Regions from separate parts of the Mesorhizobium sp. HAY1-8B genome, predicted to be linked through region 1. Evidence: riboswitches for the same ligand, from Rfam matches in the RefSeq annotation. Region 1 holds a riboswitch; the other holds the start of a gene.
The links. Region 1 has a riboswitch for thiamine pyrophosphate ahead of AC1VON_RS26305 (YkoF family thiamine/hydroxymethylpyrimidine-binding protein). Riboswitches for the same ligand answer to the same signal wherever they lie in the genome.
Positions count from the first base shown of each region.

Region 2: another riboswitch for thiamine pyrophosphate. It lies ahead of thiB (thiamine ABC transporter substrate binding subunit); the one in region 1 lies ahead of AC1VON_RS26305 (YkoF family thiamine/hydroxymethylpyrimidine-binding protein).

Region 1 is NZ_CP200321.1:5,490,751-5,499,344, reverse strand. It holds gene AC1VON_RS26325 (glycosyltransferase family 39 protein) at 1-97, shown strand, start outside; gene msrA (peptide-methionine (S)-S-oxide reductase MsrA) at 307-825, shown strand; gene AC1VON_RS26315 (formyltransferase family protein) at 1,352-2,140, shown strand; gene AC1VON_RS26310 (hypothetical protein) at 2,256-2,564, opposite strand; TPP riboswitch at 2,759-2,872, shown strand; gene AC1VON_RS26305 (YkoF family thiamine/hydroxymethylpyrimidine-binding protein) at 2,863-3,471, shown strand; gene AC1VON_RS26300 (ABC transporter permease) at 3,507-4,325, shown strand; gene AC1VON_RS26295 (ABC transporter ATP-binding protein) at 4,322-5,089, shown strand; gene AC1VON_RS26290 (ABC transporter substrate-binding protein) at 5,082-6,098, shown strand; gene AC1VON_RS26285 (methyltransferase family protein) at 6,333-6,959, shown strand; gene AC1VON_RS26280 (hypothetical protein) at 7,338-7,916, shown strand; gene AC1VON_RS26275 (DUF3309 family protein) at 8,214-8,378, shown strand.
Region 2 is NZ_CP200321.1:396,254-404,847, forward strand. It holds gene AC1VON_RS01985 (RNA polymerase factor sigma-32) at 1-479, shown strand, start outside; gene AC1VON_RS01990 (M48 family metalloprotease) at 495-1,964, opposite strand; gene thiQ (thiamine ABC transporter ATP-binding protein) at 2,223-2,999, opposite strand; gene thiP (thiamine/thiamine pyrophosphate ABC transporter permease) at 2,992-4,608, opposite strand; gene thiB (thiamine ABC transporter substrate binding subunit) at 4,846-5,844, opposite strand; TPP riboswitch at 5,888-6,003, opposite strand; gene AC1VON_RS02010 (thiamine diphosphokinase) at 6,091-6,750, shown strand; gene AC1VON_RS02015 (ABC-F family ATP-binding cassette domain-containing protein) at 6,752-8,572, shown strand.

The DNA.
Region 1 (8,594 bases):
GGCGCCGCCCGTGCCAATCAATTTTGCCGCTATTCCGCCTGGCACGCGCTATCTGCCGCTTGCCGTGGACAGCCGAACCCGGCATCCGCACAGCTGAAGCCTGTCGCGCGGCCCGATCCCGTTCCCGCATCGTGATATTTCGTTCGTGCATGGTCACACGCCCCTTGTAGGCGCCGCGTTCACTTCCAGTCGGCTGGACGAAGCCGCCGACAATGCCCATTTATGGGAAATCCAATTTGTTGTTGTGCAATTCAGGTCGGAAACGGCTACCGTTTCTTCTGAATTGCTTTCTTGAGGAGACGTGACATGGCGACTTCGACCGAACGCGCAGTGCTTGCCGGTGGCTGTTTCTGGGGCATGCAGGATCTGATACGGCGCTATCCTGGCGTCATCTCCACTCGTGTCGGCTATAGCGGCGGCGACGTACCCAACGCCACTTACCGCAATCACGGCACCCATGCCGAAGCCATCGAGATCAATTTCGATCCAGCCGTGATCAGCTATCGCACACTGTTGGAGCGCTTTTTCCAGATCCACGATCCGACGACGCGCAACCGTCAGGGCAACGATGTCGGGATGAGCTACCGCTCCGCGATCTACTATACCAGCGACGAGCAAAAGCGCGTCGCCGAAGACACCATTGAAGACGTCGATGCCTCCGGTCTGTGGCCCGGCAAGGTCGTTACCGAAGTCGCGCCGGCCGGTGCCTTCTGGGAGGCCGAGCCCGAGCATCAGGATTATCTGGAGAAATACCCCAACGGCTATACCTGCCATTTCGTCAGGCCAGGCTGGAAGCTGCCTGTTCGTGAGAAGGCCGTCTCATAGGTTTACGGATAGGCTTTCGCGCGGCATGGGGCTATAATTGCTTTGCCGATTGCCGCGCGACCAGCCATCGCATGGCGATTGACGGGAGGTGGCATCTACCGAAATTGCGCGGGCTGATCTGACGGGGGTGAGCATGAAGAAGATCTATCGGAAGCCAGTCCTGGTGAAAAAGGGCCGCCTTTCAGACGTCACCGCCTTGATACCGCCTTCGCAAATCAAGGCCACCTGATCGACAGCCTTCATTGGCAGGTGCGGTCGCCCGCCCCGAAAAGGCCAGGCTCGACCGCCGTTTGAATGAGGTGATCGGCTTGACAGGCGCTTTGAGAGGGTGCCGCTTTTGAGCCCGCGGACCGGGCAAGACCGGCTTTCGGCCGTGTTCATACTCGACGTCAACCCCTATACCGGGCCGCTGCTGGCAGGGTGGCTTGAAGCAGGCCATCGCATCGGTGCGATTGTTGTGCCGGGGTTGCGTCGGCGCCCAAAACACTTCAGCATCAGCAATTTACGCCGAAGACTGAAACGCAGATTGCTGCTCAGGCGCTATGTCGGCGACACGCCGGTAAGGCTGATCGAATTTGCGCGACCTTATGATTGGGACACGCTCGGCAAGCAATTGTCGCAGGTCAGGGCCGCTGTGTTGATCTGCTATGCTTTCCCCACATTGGTCCCACAGCAATTGCTGAACATCTTTCCCAAGGGCGGGCTCAATCTTCACCCGGCGCTGCTGCCCAACTATCGGGGCCCGCATCCTCTCCATCGCCTGGCGGTGGACGGCCAGCATGCCGTTCATGGCGGTGTGACGCTGCATCAGATGTCCGCCGCCTTCGACGACGGCGACATCCTTGGGCAGGTGTCGTTTTCGGAAACAGACTGGACGTCGCGGCGGGCCCTGATCGACGGCTTGGCAAGCGCGATGCGCACGCTGGTGAGCGAGGTGGCGCCAGCCTACTGCAAAGGCAGCCTTTGGGGAAAACCGCAGCCGGCCGGCGATTTCATCTGGGCGCGGCTTGAATCGGCCCACACGATGATCTCGCCGGCCATGTCGATCGAGCATGTCGCTCGGTTGTGGCATGTGCTGGGCAATATTCCAGGGATCTATCTGGATGTCGCCGGCCGCAAGGTCAGGCTGGCGTTCCAGATCGGACGGCTAGGCCCGCCGACCGGACAAGTGCCGGTCGCACGATGGGGGACCGTGGAGTTCGATCTTGCCGATGGGAGGGTCCGGTATCTCATCTATGGCCGCCTGGTCAAACGGCTCTTGAAAATGCGCGCCGCTTTCGCGCGCGCTCACGTCAGCAGCCGTGTTCTGAAATAGCGTTTCCAGCGAGAAACGACTGGACCAGGGACTTGCTGAAGCGTCGCCATTGAGCTCGCTGAACGCGGAGAGTCGCGGCGCTTGCGCTCCGCGACCTCCCTGGCTGCGATCGAAATTATTTGCCGCAGTTGTTGTCGTTCACCGTAGGTGCGGTTGCGTTGCCGTTGGCATCGCTCTGCGCGCCCTGGGGATTGGTCGGGCAGTTCTTATCCGCATTGGAATTCATGTCGCCGGGGGCGGTGGTGGTGCTGTTGGTCGCCGCCGGATCGACCGGATTGGGTGACGCCGGCGTGCTGGGGTCCACGGTGATCGACTGGCCGCTGCCGCCCGACCCGTCCGTGCCGTTTGCGCTATTGCTTTGCGCCATCGCGGATGTGGCAAGGGCAACGGTGAACGCCGAAGCTGCGAGGATTTTCATGAACATGGTTCTGTCTCCATTTCTGTGAACTCGTCGCGTTGCGACTGGTGGTCAACCTCGCGGCGTGGCGAAGGTTCCCGATAAAATTCGCGCGGAGAGGACCCTCCGGCGTCCATCTTGTGATCAGATCTGGTGCAGTGTTTTTGGGCCAGTGCGCTGAAAAAACGGCTTCCCCTTCAGCTCGAATGGTGCTTTAACGCGTCCATCCACAGGGGTGCTCCGTACGGTCGGGGCTGAGACGGGGGCGGCAAGCCCACAGACCCTAGAAGCTGATCTGGGTAATACCAGCGGAGCGAGGCGGGCGATGTTTTCAGGCGCACAGATTTCCTTATATCCCATGGCCGACGATTTCGTTGGCGTCATCCTTGGTGCGCTCGGCGCGCTCGATCCTTACCGGGACAGGCTCAGGATCGAGACCGACGACATCTCGACCTTGCTGGTCGGGCCGCCCGAAGTGCTGTTCCCGGCGCTGCGGGATCTGTTCGTGGCGGCGGCGCGGAGCGGCAAGCATTGTGTGCTGTCGGCGGCCATTTCGCGCGGCTGCCCGGGCGAGCCGGACGATCCGATCTGCCGCTCCGACGCGTTTGGCGGACCTGTGGGGCCGCTCGGCCCACGCAAGGAAGCCGCCATCACCGCAGTGCGCAATGCTGCTGCCACCGGCCAGCCGGCGGCGGCGCAATTCTCGCTCTATGTGATGGGCACGGGCGACCACATGGACGAGATCTATGGCTGCATCGATTTCCTCAAGCAGTCCGGCGTCTACGATCGTTCCAAGAACTTCTGCACCAAACTGCGCGGCGACACGGGCGCGATCTTTTCGGCACTGAACGAAGCCTTCTGCCGCTTCGGGCCGGGCGCCGGCCACGTAACCCTCGACGTCACGGTTTCGGCCAACAGCCCGTCGGCTGTCTAAGCCGGCCGCGCTTCCGCGCGACCCCGTCAAAGGTTATGCCCGTGGTCTCATCATCAGTGCCGCGCCCGCTCGCGGATTCCCTTGCCAAGGCGATACCCGCCGTCATCTCGGTCGGGTTGCTGCTTGTGGCGTGGGAGCTCTATGCCACCTATTCCGGTATCAAGCCGACGATCTTGCCCGCGCCGTCACGCGTCTTCGAACAGGCGATGCTCAATCGCGGGGCACTGGTCGACAACGCTATCCCCACCATCCGCGCCACGCTGATCGGCTTTGCCTGTTCGCTCAGTGCCGCCTTTCTGCTGTCCATGCTGGTCGATTTCTTCCAGCCGCTGCGGCGCGCTCTGTTTCCTGTCTTCATCATCAGCCAGACCTTGCCGCTGGTGGCGATCGCGCCGTTGGTGGTGCTGTGGTTCGGCTTTGGGCTGACCCCGAAGATCATGCTGGTCGCGCTGGTCACCTTCTTTCCCATGCTGGTGGCTCTGGTGCAGGGCTACGAGGCGACCGAGGCCGAGATCGGCCAGATGCTGCGCGCCATGGGGGCAGGGCGCTGGCGCGTCTTCGTGCTGGCGCGGCTGCCTTCGGCGCTGCCCTATTTTTTCGCGGGCCTGCGGATCTCCATCACCTATGCGGTGGTCGGCGCCATCTTCGCCGAATATGCGGGTGCGGCGAAAGGGCTGGGCATCTACATGCTCAACGCCAAGAACAATTTCCGCCCCGACCTGGTGCTGGCCGCCGTCGGTGTCAGCGCCGCGCTGACACTTGTCCTGTTCGGGCTGACGGCGCTCGTTCAGCGCTTTGCCATGCCTTGGGAACGGGCCGACCGGCAGCCGGCGGGGAAGGGGGCGCAGAGATGAGCCGGCTCGAATTGCGGCATGTGCGCAAGGCATTCGGTGGGCTCGACGTCCTCGCCGACATTTCGCTCAGCGTCGGCGCCGGCGAATTCGTTTCCATCCTTGGGCCTTCGGGTGCCGGCAAGTCGACGCTGTTCCAGCTCCTGACGGGTGCCGAGCACGGCGAAGGCGACATGTTGTTCGACGGCGTGCCGCTCGACGATCATGGCAGGCATTTTGCTTTCATGCCGCAGCGTGACGCGCTGATGCCGTGGCGGCGCATCATCGACAACACGACGCTCGGGCTGGAAGTGCAAGGCACCAGGCGCAAGGTGGCGCGGGCTCGCGTCGCGCCGCTGTTTGCCGAGTTCGGGCTTGCCGGCTTCGAGCGGCATTTTCCGGCACAGCTTTCGGGCGGCATGCGCCAGCGCGCGGCGCTTTTGCGCACGGTGGTGCAGGAGCGCGACATGCTTTTGCTCGACGAGCCGTTCGGCGCGCTCGACGCGCTGACCCGCGCGGCCATGCAGCGCTGGCTCGAGCAGATGTGGCGGCATCATCGCTGGACGGCATTGCTGATCACGCACGATGTGCGCGAGGCCGTGTTCCTGTCCGACCGCATCTATGTGCTGTCGGCGCGCCCGGCCCGTGTGCTGCGGGAAATCAGGGTGCCACTACCGCGCCCGCGCGATCCGATCGGCGCTGCCGCGCAACAGGCCAGCGCACTCGAGGCCGAGATCCTCGACATTTTGCTCAACCCTCAACCATCCAAAGGACATGACCATGACTGACTTGACGCGCCGGCGGGCATTGCTGCTCACCCTTGCCAGTGGTCTTCCGCTGGTCGCGGGATCGAGCCGCTCCTTCGCGGCAACGCAAAAAGTCTCTGTCGCACTGGACTGGACCGTCAACACCAACCACATCGGGCTGTTCGTCGCCCGTGACAAGGGATTTTACCGCGAGGCCGGTCTCGAGGTCGATATCCTGCCCTACAGCGACACCGGCGCCGGCACGCTGGTCGCCAACCGCGTTGCCGATTTCGGCATCAACGGCACCATCAGCCTCTTCACCCAGAGGACCGCCGGTGCCGACCTGAAAGCGGTCTATGCGGTGGTGCAGGCCGAAACCGGCCGGGTGGTCTTCAATGCGACGCGCGGCGAGATCAAAAGCCCGAGGGACCTCGACGGCCTGATCTATGGCGGTTTCGGTAGCGCCTGGGAAAATGCGCTGATCTCGACCATCATCCGCCATGACGGCGGCAAGGGCAATTTCGAGACGGTGACGCTCGGCACCTCCGCCTATGAGGCGCTGGCCAATGGCTCGGTCGACTTCACGCTGGAGGTCGAGACCTGGGAAGGCGTCGAGGCCGAACTCAAAGGCGTCAAGCAGCGCAGTTTCGTTTATGCCGACTACGGCGTCCCCGACGAGCACACGACGCTGATCTCGTCGAGCGAAGCGTATCTCCGAGCAAACCCGGCATTGGCATCGGCCTTCGTCCAGGCAACGCGGCGCGGCTATCAGTTCACCGTCGATCATCCAGAAGAAGCCTCCGCGCTGCTGATCGCGGCCAACAAGGATGCCCTGACCAATCCGTCATTGATCGAGGCGTCGCTGAAAGCGCTGATCGACGGACACTATCTGCGCGCGGAAAACGGTGCCATCGGCACGTTAGACCCCGCCAAGATGGACGCGATCGGGGGCTATCTCTTCACTGCGGGCATTTTGCGCGACGCCGATGGCAAGGTTCTGACGCAACGTCCGGATTTCGCCAGGTATTTCGCAAATTCATATCTGGGTTGAGGCTGGATGCGCGTCAGCCGGTGGCGCTCGGTGCGCTACGTCGGCTTGGCGTCGGGGCGCGTCTTTCTCCAGCCTTCGGGTCTATCCCGTCAATCCCGATTCAATCTTGCCGGTTAACCGCACGGCAATGGTTGCATGCAATGGTCCCGCCGAGGGATCATCGGGGTGTTTGCCTTGTTCACGTCAAAAAGTGAAACGCTTTCAAGCGCCAGCCGGGACGGGATCTTGTCCGACGTGCGCAAGCGCGAGATCCTTGCCGACCTGCGCGAAGGCTTCTTTCGCGCCTGTGCCCTGGCATGCGCGGGGCTGTTCGTCTATCGCGGCCTCTATCAGGTCGTGGAGGATCCGACCCGGCTCAACGCCGCCTTGATGGCGATTTCCGAGATACTCACCTTCACCTGGCTGCTTCTGTCGCGGCGTCCGGTGACGCGTGACTGGAATCCGCTTACGGTCATCGTCTCCGTCAGCGCCAGTTTCGGGGTTGCATTGATCAGCCTTGAACCTGGCACGGCGCTCGTTCCAGTCTATATCGCCGCGCCGTTGCAGTTCGCGGCGCTGCTATTCGTCATCTGGGGCAAGATATCGCTTGGCCGTTCCTTTGCCATCCTGCCCGGCAACCGTGGCGTGATGACGGGGGGCGCCTACCGTATCGTGCGGCACCCGATTTATGCCGGCTACCTTGCCGGCCACGTGCTCTACCTGCTGTCGGCCTTTTCCTTCCACAATCTCGCGGTCTATGCGGTCATCACCTATTTGCAACTGTATCGCATCCTGCGCGAGGAGGCCCTGCTTGCGGCCGAGCCGGAATATCGCGCCTATATGGAACGGGTGCACTACAGGCTGTTCTATCGGATATTCTGAGAGCAGGACTGTCGATGAAGAGGGGCCGATCCTGTCAGGCTTGGGGATGGCCGGCAGCGCTTGCCCGGAGCGATTCATTGTTTCATGTCCTGATCTGTGAGTGATGTCCGATCTTCCGTTTTGCGCCAAGCGGAGATGTCTGTTGGCAATGACCGGAGTGACGCTTCCATGGAAAATCGTTTTATCTCTAGATAAGACACTATATCGATACACATGTATTATATTTTTATTCATTTTATAATTTCTGTTTTTTTTCATTTAACACCATCATCCTCGCAAGTATGAGATGATTTGAAACCTGATCTCCCCTGTCACGTAGTTGAATCTGCAATCGGCTGTATGCCGACTGCCTTGGCGCAACGACAACAGGAGAGTGTTATGGCTTTTACCTTCAAGACAGTCGCCAGTGTGTTGGCCGGTAGTGCAATAGTCGTCGTTCTTTCCTTGCCAGCGAATGCGGCAGGGTTGGGTGTCGGCGCCTCGGTGGGCGGTAGCGGTGGCGTCAATGCCGGTGTCGGCGCGTCCGTCGGCGGCAGTGGTGGTGTCAACGCCGGCGCCGGAGCTTCGGTTGGCGGGAGCGGTGGCGTCAATGCTGGCGCCGGTGCCAATGTCGGCGGATCGAACGGCGTCAACGCCGGATTGGGGGCCTCGGCCGGTGGAAGCAACGGCATCAATGCCGGGGCCAGTGCGAGTGTCGGCGGCACGGGTGGCGTTACTGCCGGGCTCGGCGCCAATGTCGGCGGCACGAGCGGCGTCGGCGTTGGCATCGGCGGAACCAATCCGACAACTGCGTCCAACCCAAGCAATCCGTCGAACGCGAGCCTCCCGGGTGTCGTGGCCGAGATGTCCGGCAGCAAGGTCGCGCGCATGAAGAAGCGCTGCGTCGATGTGCTCAGCAGCGAAGGCACCTATGACCGCGATCTGCGTCAGCTCTGCCTGCTGATCGCCCGTCGTTGAGGCAAAGAGCGCCAGGGAGGGAAGTGCGAAACCAGCCGTGAGGCTTGACTGCACTCTCCTGGCCTCCGGCCGGTCGGAAGCCCGCCACTCAGGCGGGCTTCCTGCGTGTCGAGCGCTTTCAATTTCCACCGGCACTTTATTGCCCGAGATTTCATTCGCCGGCGAAAATTATCTCCGAGCGGATGCCGTGCCACAATCGCGCGGAACGGTAGAGCTGCTCGAACGTTCTCGTCTTCGAAACATCGCATGCAGCGATGTTAAAACCGGCGTGGCAGCGCCTACAGGAGCGGGAAAGCCATGAGCTTAGGCACCATACTCATCATCATCCTTGTCATCGCGCTGCTTGGCGGTTTCAGCGGGCTCGGGGGCGGGCCGTTCTATGGAACTGGCTACTATGGTGGCGGCGGGCTCGGGCTTGTGCTGCTGATCATTATCGTCCTTGTCGTGCTAGGGCGGATCTAGAGGCCCGCAAGGCTTCGGATAATCGCGATCTCGTGACCACGTTCAGGTCGGAGCGCACCGGATTGTGATGAAAGCAAGCCGGCTTGTGATCCCAGATTTTTCGCGACTCTCGTATTGTGAGTTCGGTCCACACCCCCCGTGGAAACAAGAGGAGAGGGTCCCACCCCTTCATCCTCCTCCAAGGCCCGCCCCGGCATTCCGGAGCGGGCTTTTGCA
Region 2 (8,594 bases), 5.1 Mb from region 1:
ACCTGCGGCGCCTGCGCGCCCGGCTGGCGAACGGCGCGGAGCCACTCTCCAACACAACTCTCTACCGCGAAGTTTCGGTTGCACTTGGCGTTTCCGAGGCTGATGTGGCGATGATGGATTCGCGGCTGTCGGCACCCGACTCCTCGCTCAACATGCCGCTAGCCGACGATTCGGGCGGCACCGAGCGCATGGACTTCCTGGTCTCGGAGGATCCGCTGCCCGACGAGATCGTTGGCGACAAGATCGATGTCGCGCGCCGCTCGCTCTGGCTGCGAGAGGCACTGCGCGCGCTCAACGCACGCGAACTGAGGATCATCGAGGAGCGCCGGCTGAACGACGAGGGCGCCACGCTCGAGGCGCTTGGCGAGACGCTTGGCATTTCCAAGGAACGCGTCCGTCAGATCGAGGCGCGCGCCATGGAAAAGCTCAAGGTCGCGCTGGTGAAGCAGAATCCGGAGTTTCTGGCGACAGCCGCCTGATCCCGCGCGACCGGCTTATTTGTCGGTGACGATCTTGACCTTGTCGCCGGCCGAAACCGCGGCCCCCGGCGACAGCGCATTGAGCACCCGGAACAGGTCGAGCTTGCGGTCGACGCCGACCATCTGCGCGGCGAGCGTGCCCATGGTCTGGCCCGGCTGCACGGTGAGCACGCGGATATGCAGCGGTTTCAAGGCTGCTTTCTCCGCGGCGCTCAGGATACGGAACGAGCCGCTGACCGAGCGCGCGACAGAATCCAGCGAGGTGCTGGCCGAGGGTGCCGCGGTCAGCAGCCGGTAGACCTGACCGCCGGCGCGGATCACCGCGATGTCGAACTGCCAGCCTTCGGCGCCGGCATGCGCGGTCGCCGCCTCGTTGCCGTTGATGGTTTCCTGCTTGACCGTGCTGTCGTCGAGGCCAGCCACCCAGCCGCTTCTGATATAGTCGGTCAAGGCGCGGTTCTTGTCGATCGAAACGCCGTCGAAGCGGATCGCGATGTCGCCCGGTCCGGTCGCCGTCACCGCTGCCGCCGAATTGTCGATGATGAAGCCGTCCGGTACCGTGAACGACACGCCAAGCCCCGGATGCAGGAAGGTCTCGCCGCGAACATAGCCTTCCTCCGGCGTATCGCCGTAGAGCAGGCCGTCGATGCCGGCGAGGAAGGAATCGCGGTCGCGCGTGCCGACGCCGGGTGCGCCGAACTGGCGGGCATGGCGCTGCGCCAGGTCGATGCGCTGCGGCGTGTTGGGATGCGTGGCCAGGAAGTCGAGGCTGGCATCGGTGGCACCGCTGATCGACCGGAAATCGGTATAGGCCGACATCGACTGCAGGAAGCGGCCGGCGGCATAGGGATCGTAGCCGGCTTCGCCGATCGACTTGATGCCAATGGCGTCGGCCTCCAGCTCCTGGTTACGCGAGAACTGAGCAAGCCTGAGCTTGCCACGGATCAGTGCCGCCTTGGCGGTCGGGCTGTCACCCAGCACATCCGAGACCACCTTGGTCGCCAGGCCTTCCTCGGCCTCGAGCTGCTGGCGCTGCAGGCCGTGATTGGCGGTGACGTGACCCATCTCATGCGCGATGACGGCGGCGAGCTCGGACGAATCATTGGCCAGCGCCAGCAGCCCGCGCGTGATGTAGAGATAGCCGCCCGGCAGCGCGAAGGCGTTGACGTTGGGCGAGTTGAGGATGGTGATGCGGTAGGTCTGGGTCGGGTTCGCCGACACAACGGTCAGATTGCCGACCACCTTGGCGACCATGCGCTCGAGCTTGGGATCGGAATACTCGCCGCCATAGGTGGCCAGAATGCGCGGATGCTGCGCCTTGGCGAGTTCCGCGAGTTTGTTGTTGGCGGCGACATTGTCGACCGTGATCGGCTTGTCGGACGGCTGGAAGCCGGATTCCTGGACTTCCGGAGGCGTGAACATCTGGCAGCTTGCAAGCGCCACGGCAAAGCCGGCCAGCGCCACAAAGCGCGCCAGCGGATTCATTCGCAGCTTGTCAACGCCGATCGCCAGAACGGCTTCCTTTCAGGTCCCGGCGCATGATCACGAAAATCGGGGGCGATCTTCGGAACCTGTCATGCGCAAAAACAAACTTCTACAGCATCCGTCACGCGTCCCTCCGGACGTGTGGCGGATGCTGTAGGCAAATCACGGCTTGTGCCGGACAAGTAGGGCGGACCTAGCCACACTACTTCTGCCATGGCAAGCAAGCGCCCCATCGCCTGATGCCGGTTTGACCGTAAATTATGTCCGCTTCCGGGCAATATCTCGTGATACGGCATTCCCGGCACTGGCACCGATATAGCGCCGGAAGGCGTCGGGACCAGCCCCGGCAAAGAAATCGCCCGCGCTGCCGGTGGCCGCCACAATGCCATTGTCCAGAAACACCACATTCTGGCCGATGCGACGGGCGTCCTCCGGCTGGTGCGTGACGAACAGCACCGTCATGCCGCGCTCCGCATGCACACCGGCGACCAGATCGAGCATGTCGTCGCGCAAGGCCGGCCCGAGCGAAGCGAAGGGCTCGTCTAGCAAAAGCACCGGGCGATCGCGCACCAGCACGCGGGCCAGGGCAACACGCTGGCGCTCGCCGCCGGAGAGTTCGCGCGGCAAGCGTTTTTCCTTGCCGCCAAGGCCTGTGCGGGCAAGCGCCCCGGCGATATCGGCGCGGTCCGCTTCGGTCAGCCGCAGCGACGGCGAGCGACCCAGCCCGACATTCTGCTCGACGGAAAGATGGGCGAAAAGGTTGTTTTCCTGGAACACCATCGACACTGGCCGTTCGGCCGGTGGCGCGGCGCCGACATCGGCCCCGCCGATCAGCACGCGGCCGGACAACGGCGTCTCGAACCCGGCGATGAGGTTGAGCAGCGTCGACTTGCCCGAACCACTCGGCCCCATGATGGCGGTGATTTCCGCTGCGGCGAACGCGACATCGAAGGCGAGCGGGGCCTCGCCATAGCTGAACGAAACCTTGTCCAGCCACACCGGAACGCCCTTCCTGTCCATTGCCCCATCAGACATTGCCGACCTTTTCCCTGCCGAGCCAATCCGCGGCCAGCACCAATGCGAGGCAGACGAAGCCAAGCAACAGCGCCAGGCCGGCGGCGTCCTCGGTGCGGTAGCTGCCCATGCGCGCCAGGAGAAGGTAGGGCAAGGTCTGCACGGAATCACTGCCGAACAGCGCGATCACGCCGAGATCGCCGAGCGAAAGTGCCATGGCGAAAGCAAAAGCGGTGGCGAGCGGACGCCGCAGTGATGGCCAGTCGACCAGAAGCAGCCTGGCCCAGCCGGAGATACCCAACAGCGCGCAGAGCCGTTCGTGACGCTCGCTCGCCGCGTCATAGGCTGGGCGGACGGCGCGCAGCGCGAACGGCATCGCCATGACGGCATTGACGGTGACAACCATCACCGGGGCGATGGCGAAGACATCGCCGGCACGGCGCAGCAACAGGAACCAGCCGGCGCCGATGACGATGGGCGGCACGACCAGCACAAACCCCGCGCCGGTGTCGGTTGCATGCTCAAGCAATGTCCTTGGCCCGGCGCGGCGGCTCAGCGCCAGCGCTCGCCGCGCCATGGTGAGCGCCAGCGACAGCATCACCGAAAGCAGCGCCGACAGGAAAGCGAGCACCGCGCTGGTCAGTGTCGCTTGCTGGACGGTGGCCTCGCCTGCCAGCCGGCTGAGATCGGCGCCCAAACCGGCGACCACGGTCGCGGCCATCGGCCCGACAACGAACAGCAGTGCCAACACGATGAGCACGGCGTTGAGCGACGCCTCCGTCCCGTTGATGGAGAGATAGCGGCGCGGCGCGACGGGCAGGTTGGTGTCGCCGACGACATTTCCGCCAAGTCGAGTCAGCGCCAGCACCACGACAAAGGTCAGGGCGATCTGCAGCAATGTCAGGGCGACCGCGCGCGCGGGATCGAAATCGAAGCGCAGCGCCTGATAGATGCCGACCTCCAGCGTCGTCGCGGCCGGCCCACCGCCAAGTGTCAGCACGATGGTGAAGGAGGTGATGCAGAGCATGAAGACCAGCCCGGCGACGCCGGGCAGAGCGGCGCGCAGCGTCGGCCATTCGATCAGCCGGAACGCCGGCCGCGCACCCATGCCGAGCTGGCTCGCCAGCCGCCACTGGTCGGCGGGAATGGTCTGCAGCGCCTCGAGCAACAATCGCACGCTAAGCGGTAGATTGAAGAAGACATGGGCGACGAGAATGCCGGACAGGCCGTAAATACCAGGCCAGCCTCGGCCGCCAATCGCACTGAACAGCCCGGCGAGGTAGCCGGCGCGACCGTAGAGCGCCAGGATGCCGAGCGCCGCGACGATCGCCGGCAGCGCCAGTGGCACGGCAAAGAGCTGCAGGATGAAGGCGCGGCCAAAGAAGCGCGGATGCCGCGACAGGGCGCGTGCAACGAAGAGTGCCGGGATAACCGAAAGCAGCGTCGAAAGGATCGCCTGCCAGAGCGTGAAGCGGACAACGCGCAAGAGGTAAAAATCGAAGGCTGCCCATGCGCCCGAGAAGTCATGAGCGCCTTCGACGAGCAGGCCGGCAAACGCTCCGCCGATCAGCAATGTGATCGCGACGAGTGCGGCAATGCCGGCGGCGATGCGGGAGTCAGCGCGCTGCACGCTGGACCGCCCAGAAGGCCTCTAGCGAGCGTCGCGTTCCTTCGCGCCCCCCTCTGTCCTGCCGGACAACTCCCTCACGAGGGGGGAGTTTGGCAGTTTCCGCGCCTCGCTCATACCCGCTGCGTCGGCGATTGGCGAAATCACCGATGGCATCCGATTTTCCCCCTTGTGGGGGAGATGTCCGGCAGGACAGAGGGGGGCGCCGCAGAGCAATCATCTTTCGATCATACGGCCAATCTACTTGCTCATCACCGCCAGCCATTCATCGACCCAGGCCTTGCGGTTGGCCGCGACCTCCTCCGGGCTGAACAGCAAGGTCTTGGTCGGCTTGACAAGCTTGTCGAAGGCCGGGTTGAGCGGCTTGTCGGTCTTGCCGGCCGGGAACATCCAGTTGGTCTCGGGGATGGCGTCCTGGAATTTCGGTCCGGTCATGAAGGCGATGAACTTTGCCGCCAGCGGGTTCTTGGCTCCGGTCGTGGTGATGCCGGCGACCTCGATCTGCAGGTATTCGCCCTCTTCAAAGGAAGCCGCCTGGTAGCGCTGCGTATTCTCGGCGACCATGTGATAGGCCGGCGACGTCGTGTAGGACAGCACCATCGGCGCTTCGCCCTTGGTGAACAGGCCATAGGCCTCGCTCCAGCCGGGCGTCACGGTCAGCACCTTGGCCTTGAGCTTGGCCCAGGCCTCCGGCGCCTTGTCGCCATAGACCGACTTCACCCACAACAACAGGCCCAGGCCCGGCGTCGAGGTGCGCGGATCCTGGATGACGATCTTGTCGTCGGCGCTGCCTTCGATCAGGTCCTTCAGGCTCTTGGGCGGGCTCTTCAGCTTCTCGGTATCGTAGACGACAGCGAAATACCCGTAGTCGAATGGAACGAAAGTATCGTCGCTCCAGCCGCCCGGCACGTTGACGTCGCTCACCGCGCCGTGCGGCGCGAACAACCCGCTGGCCTTGGCATCGGCGGTTAGATTGGTGTCGAGGCCGAGGACGATATCGGCCTTGGTCGACGCGCCTTCGAGCTTGACGCGGTTGAGCAGCGCCACGCCATCGGCAACCGAGACGAACTCGACATCGCAGCCACATTCGGCCTCGAATTCCTTCTTCACCACGGGACCTGGACCCCAGTCGGCGGTAAAGCTTTCATAGGTGTAGACGGTGAGCTTGTCCTTGGCCAAGGCCGGCCCCGACAACGCAACAACCACGGCTGAGACTAGAGAGTATAAAAGCGTGCGCATCGGCGCCTCCTTCGTTCGCGTGACAAGGAATTGAGGCGTCGGACTGTCCGAAACGTCTAATCCCTCCGCCGGTACAAACCGGATCAGGTTCAGCGGGTTGGCGAGACTGCCTCTCAGCCGGTCCGCGAAAGATCGCGTCCGGCACCCCGTTAGAGCGTTTCGACACATAGGCCCGGCCGAGGAACCGCGCAAGTGGGAGTTTGCCGCCTTCCGTTTCCGCTGCCGGGCTGGTACAGGCCACCAGATATGAGCACATTCACCATCCTGCTTGGCGGCGATCTCATCCGCACGCCCCGGCTCGACCGCCAGATCGAGGGCTCGCGCGTGATCGCCGCCGATGCCGGTATCGGACATGCCAGGCTGCTCGGCCTTGTCCCGGAACTGTGGGTGGGTGATTTCGATTCAGTGCCGGCCGATCTGCCGGACGACCTCGCCGCGGTGCCTCGCCAGACCTTCCCGGCGGAAAAAGACAAGACCGATGGCGAACTTGCCATCGCCGCCGCACTCGAGCGCGGAGCGACCCGCCTTGTGCTGGCGGGCGCGTTCGGCGGCAAGCGTGCCGACCATGCCTTCCTGCATCTGGCGCTCGCCCTGCGCCTGGCCGAGGCCGGAACCGAGGTGCTGCTGACCAGCGGCGCCCAGGAAGGCGTGCCCCTGCTGTTGGGAAAGGCCGGCTTCGACTATGCCGACGGCACGCTGTTTTCGATCCTCGGCTTTTCGGAACTTGCCGGCCTGACCGTCACTGGAGCCAAATGGCCGCTGAACCAGGTCGAGGTGGCCTTCGGCTCATCACTGACCATCTCCAACGAGGTCAAGTTCGATGAAACCGGGGGGCGCCTCGATATCGCGCTCGGCCATGGCCGCGCGCTGCTGCTCGCCCATCCCTATCCTTTGCCCGAAAGCTGACATGGCCCCGCCTCTTCTCAATCTCGATGGGATAAAACTGACCTTCGGCGGCACGCCGCTGCTCGACGGCGCCGCCTTGACCGCTTCGGCCGGCGACAAGATCGCGCTGGTCGGCCGCAATGGCTCCGGCAAGTCGACGCTGCTGAAGATCGCCGCCGGCCTCATCGAGCCGCAGGACGGCGAAGTCTTCCGCCAACCTTCCGCGACCGTCCGCTATCTGCCGCAGATGCCCGACATGGAAGGTTTCGCCACCGTGCGCGCCTATGTCGAGGCGGGGCTCGGGCCCGCCGACGATCCGTACCGCGCCTCCTATCTGATGGAGCATCTTGGCTTGTCGGGCGAAGAGCGGCCGGGCGATCTCTCAGGTGGCGAGGCCAGGCGCGCCGCCCTGGCCCGCGTCATGGCGCCGGAACCCGACATTCTGCTGCTTGACGAGCCGACCAACCATCTTGACCTGTCGGTCATCGAATGGCTCGAAGAAGAGCTCGTCCGCACCTCTTCGGCGCTCATCGTCATCTCGCACGACCGCCGCTTTCTCGAACGCGTGTCGCGCGCCACTGTCTGGCTCGACCGTGGCCAGACCCGCAGGCTGGACAAGGGTTTCGGCCATTTCGAGGAATGGCGCGATCTCATCCTGGAGGAGGAAGAGCGCGAGCAACACAAGCTTGGCCGCCAGATCGTGCGCGAGGAGCATTGGCTGCGCTATGGCGTGACGGCGCGGCGCAAGCGCAACATGCGCCGCCTCGGCGAGCTGCAGACCATGCGCCAGCGCTTCCGCGGCCATCGCGGCGCCGAAGGCAACGCTACCATGGTGGCGAGCGATGCCGCCGAATCCGGCAAGTTGGTGATCGAGGCGAAGAACATCGAGAAGAGCTTTGGCGACCTTACCGTGGTCAAGGGGTTCTCGACCCGCATCCAGCGTGGCGACCGTGTTGGCCTCGTCGGGCCGAACGGCGCCGGCAAGACGACGTTGTTGAAGATGCTGACCGGCGAATTGGCGCCGGATGCCGGCTCGGTGCGTCTCGGCACCAATCTGGAAATCGCCACGCTCGACCAGAAGCGCGAGGCGGTCGACCCGCAGGAGACGCTGGCGCAATACCTCACCGACGGGCGCGGCGAGAACCTCGTCATCAACGGCGAGCAGCGCCATGTCGTCTCCTACATGAAGGATTTCCTGTTCAAGCCGGAGCAGGCGCGCACGCCGGTGCGCGAACTGTCCGGCGGCGAGCGGGCGCGGCTGATCCTGGCGCGCGTGCTGGCGCGGCCGGCAAACCTGCTGGTGCTCGATGAGCCGACCAACGATCTCGACATGGAGACGCTGGAACTGCTGCAGGAACTGGTCGCTGGTTTTGCCGGCACCGTCATCCTGGTCAGCCACGACCGTGATTTCCTCGACCGCACCGTGACCAGCGTCATCGCGCCGGACGGCGGCGGCCGCTGGGTCGAATATGCCGGCGGCTATTCCGACATGCTGGCGCAGCGCGGCGGCACCAGGCTCGACGACCGCAAGGCCCGTGCCAAGGCGGAAGCCGCCGATGCGCCAGCGGCAGGCAAGAGCGAGCCGGCAGCCCCAAAAGGGCCCGCGAAAAAACTGTCGTTCAAGCAGAAATTCGCCCTGGAATCGCTCCCGAAGAAAATCGAGGCGGTGACCGCATCGATCTCGCGGCTGGAGAACAACATCGCCGACCCGGCCTATTACGAGCGCGATCCGGCCTCGTTCCAGAAGACCATCGCCGCCCTCGACAAGGAACGCGCGACGCTGGCCGCGCTCGAGGAAGAATGGCTGGAGCTGGAGATGCTGCGCGAGGAGATGGAGGGGTAGTTGGGTGCCTGCGAGGTTATGC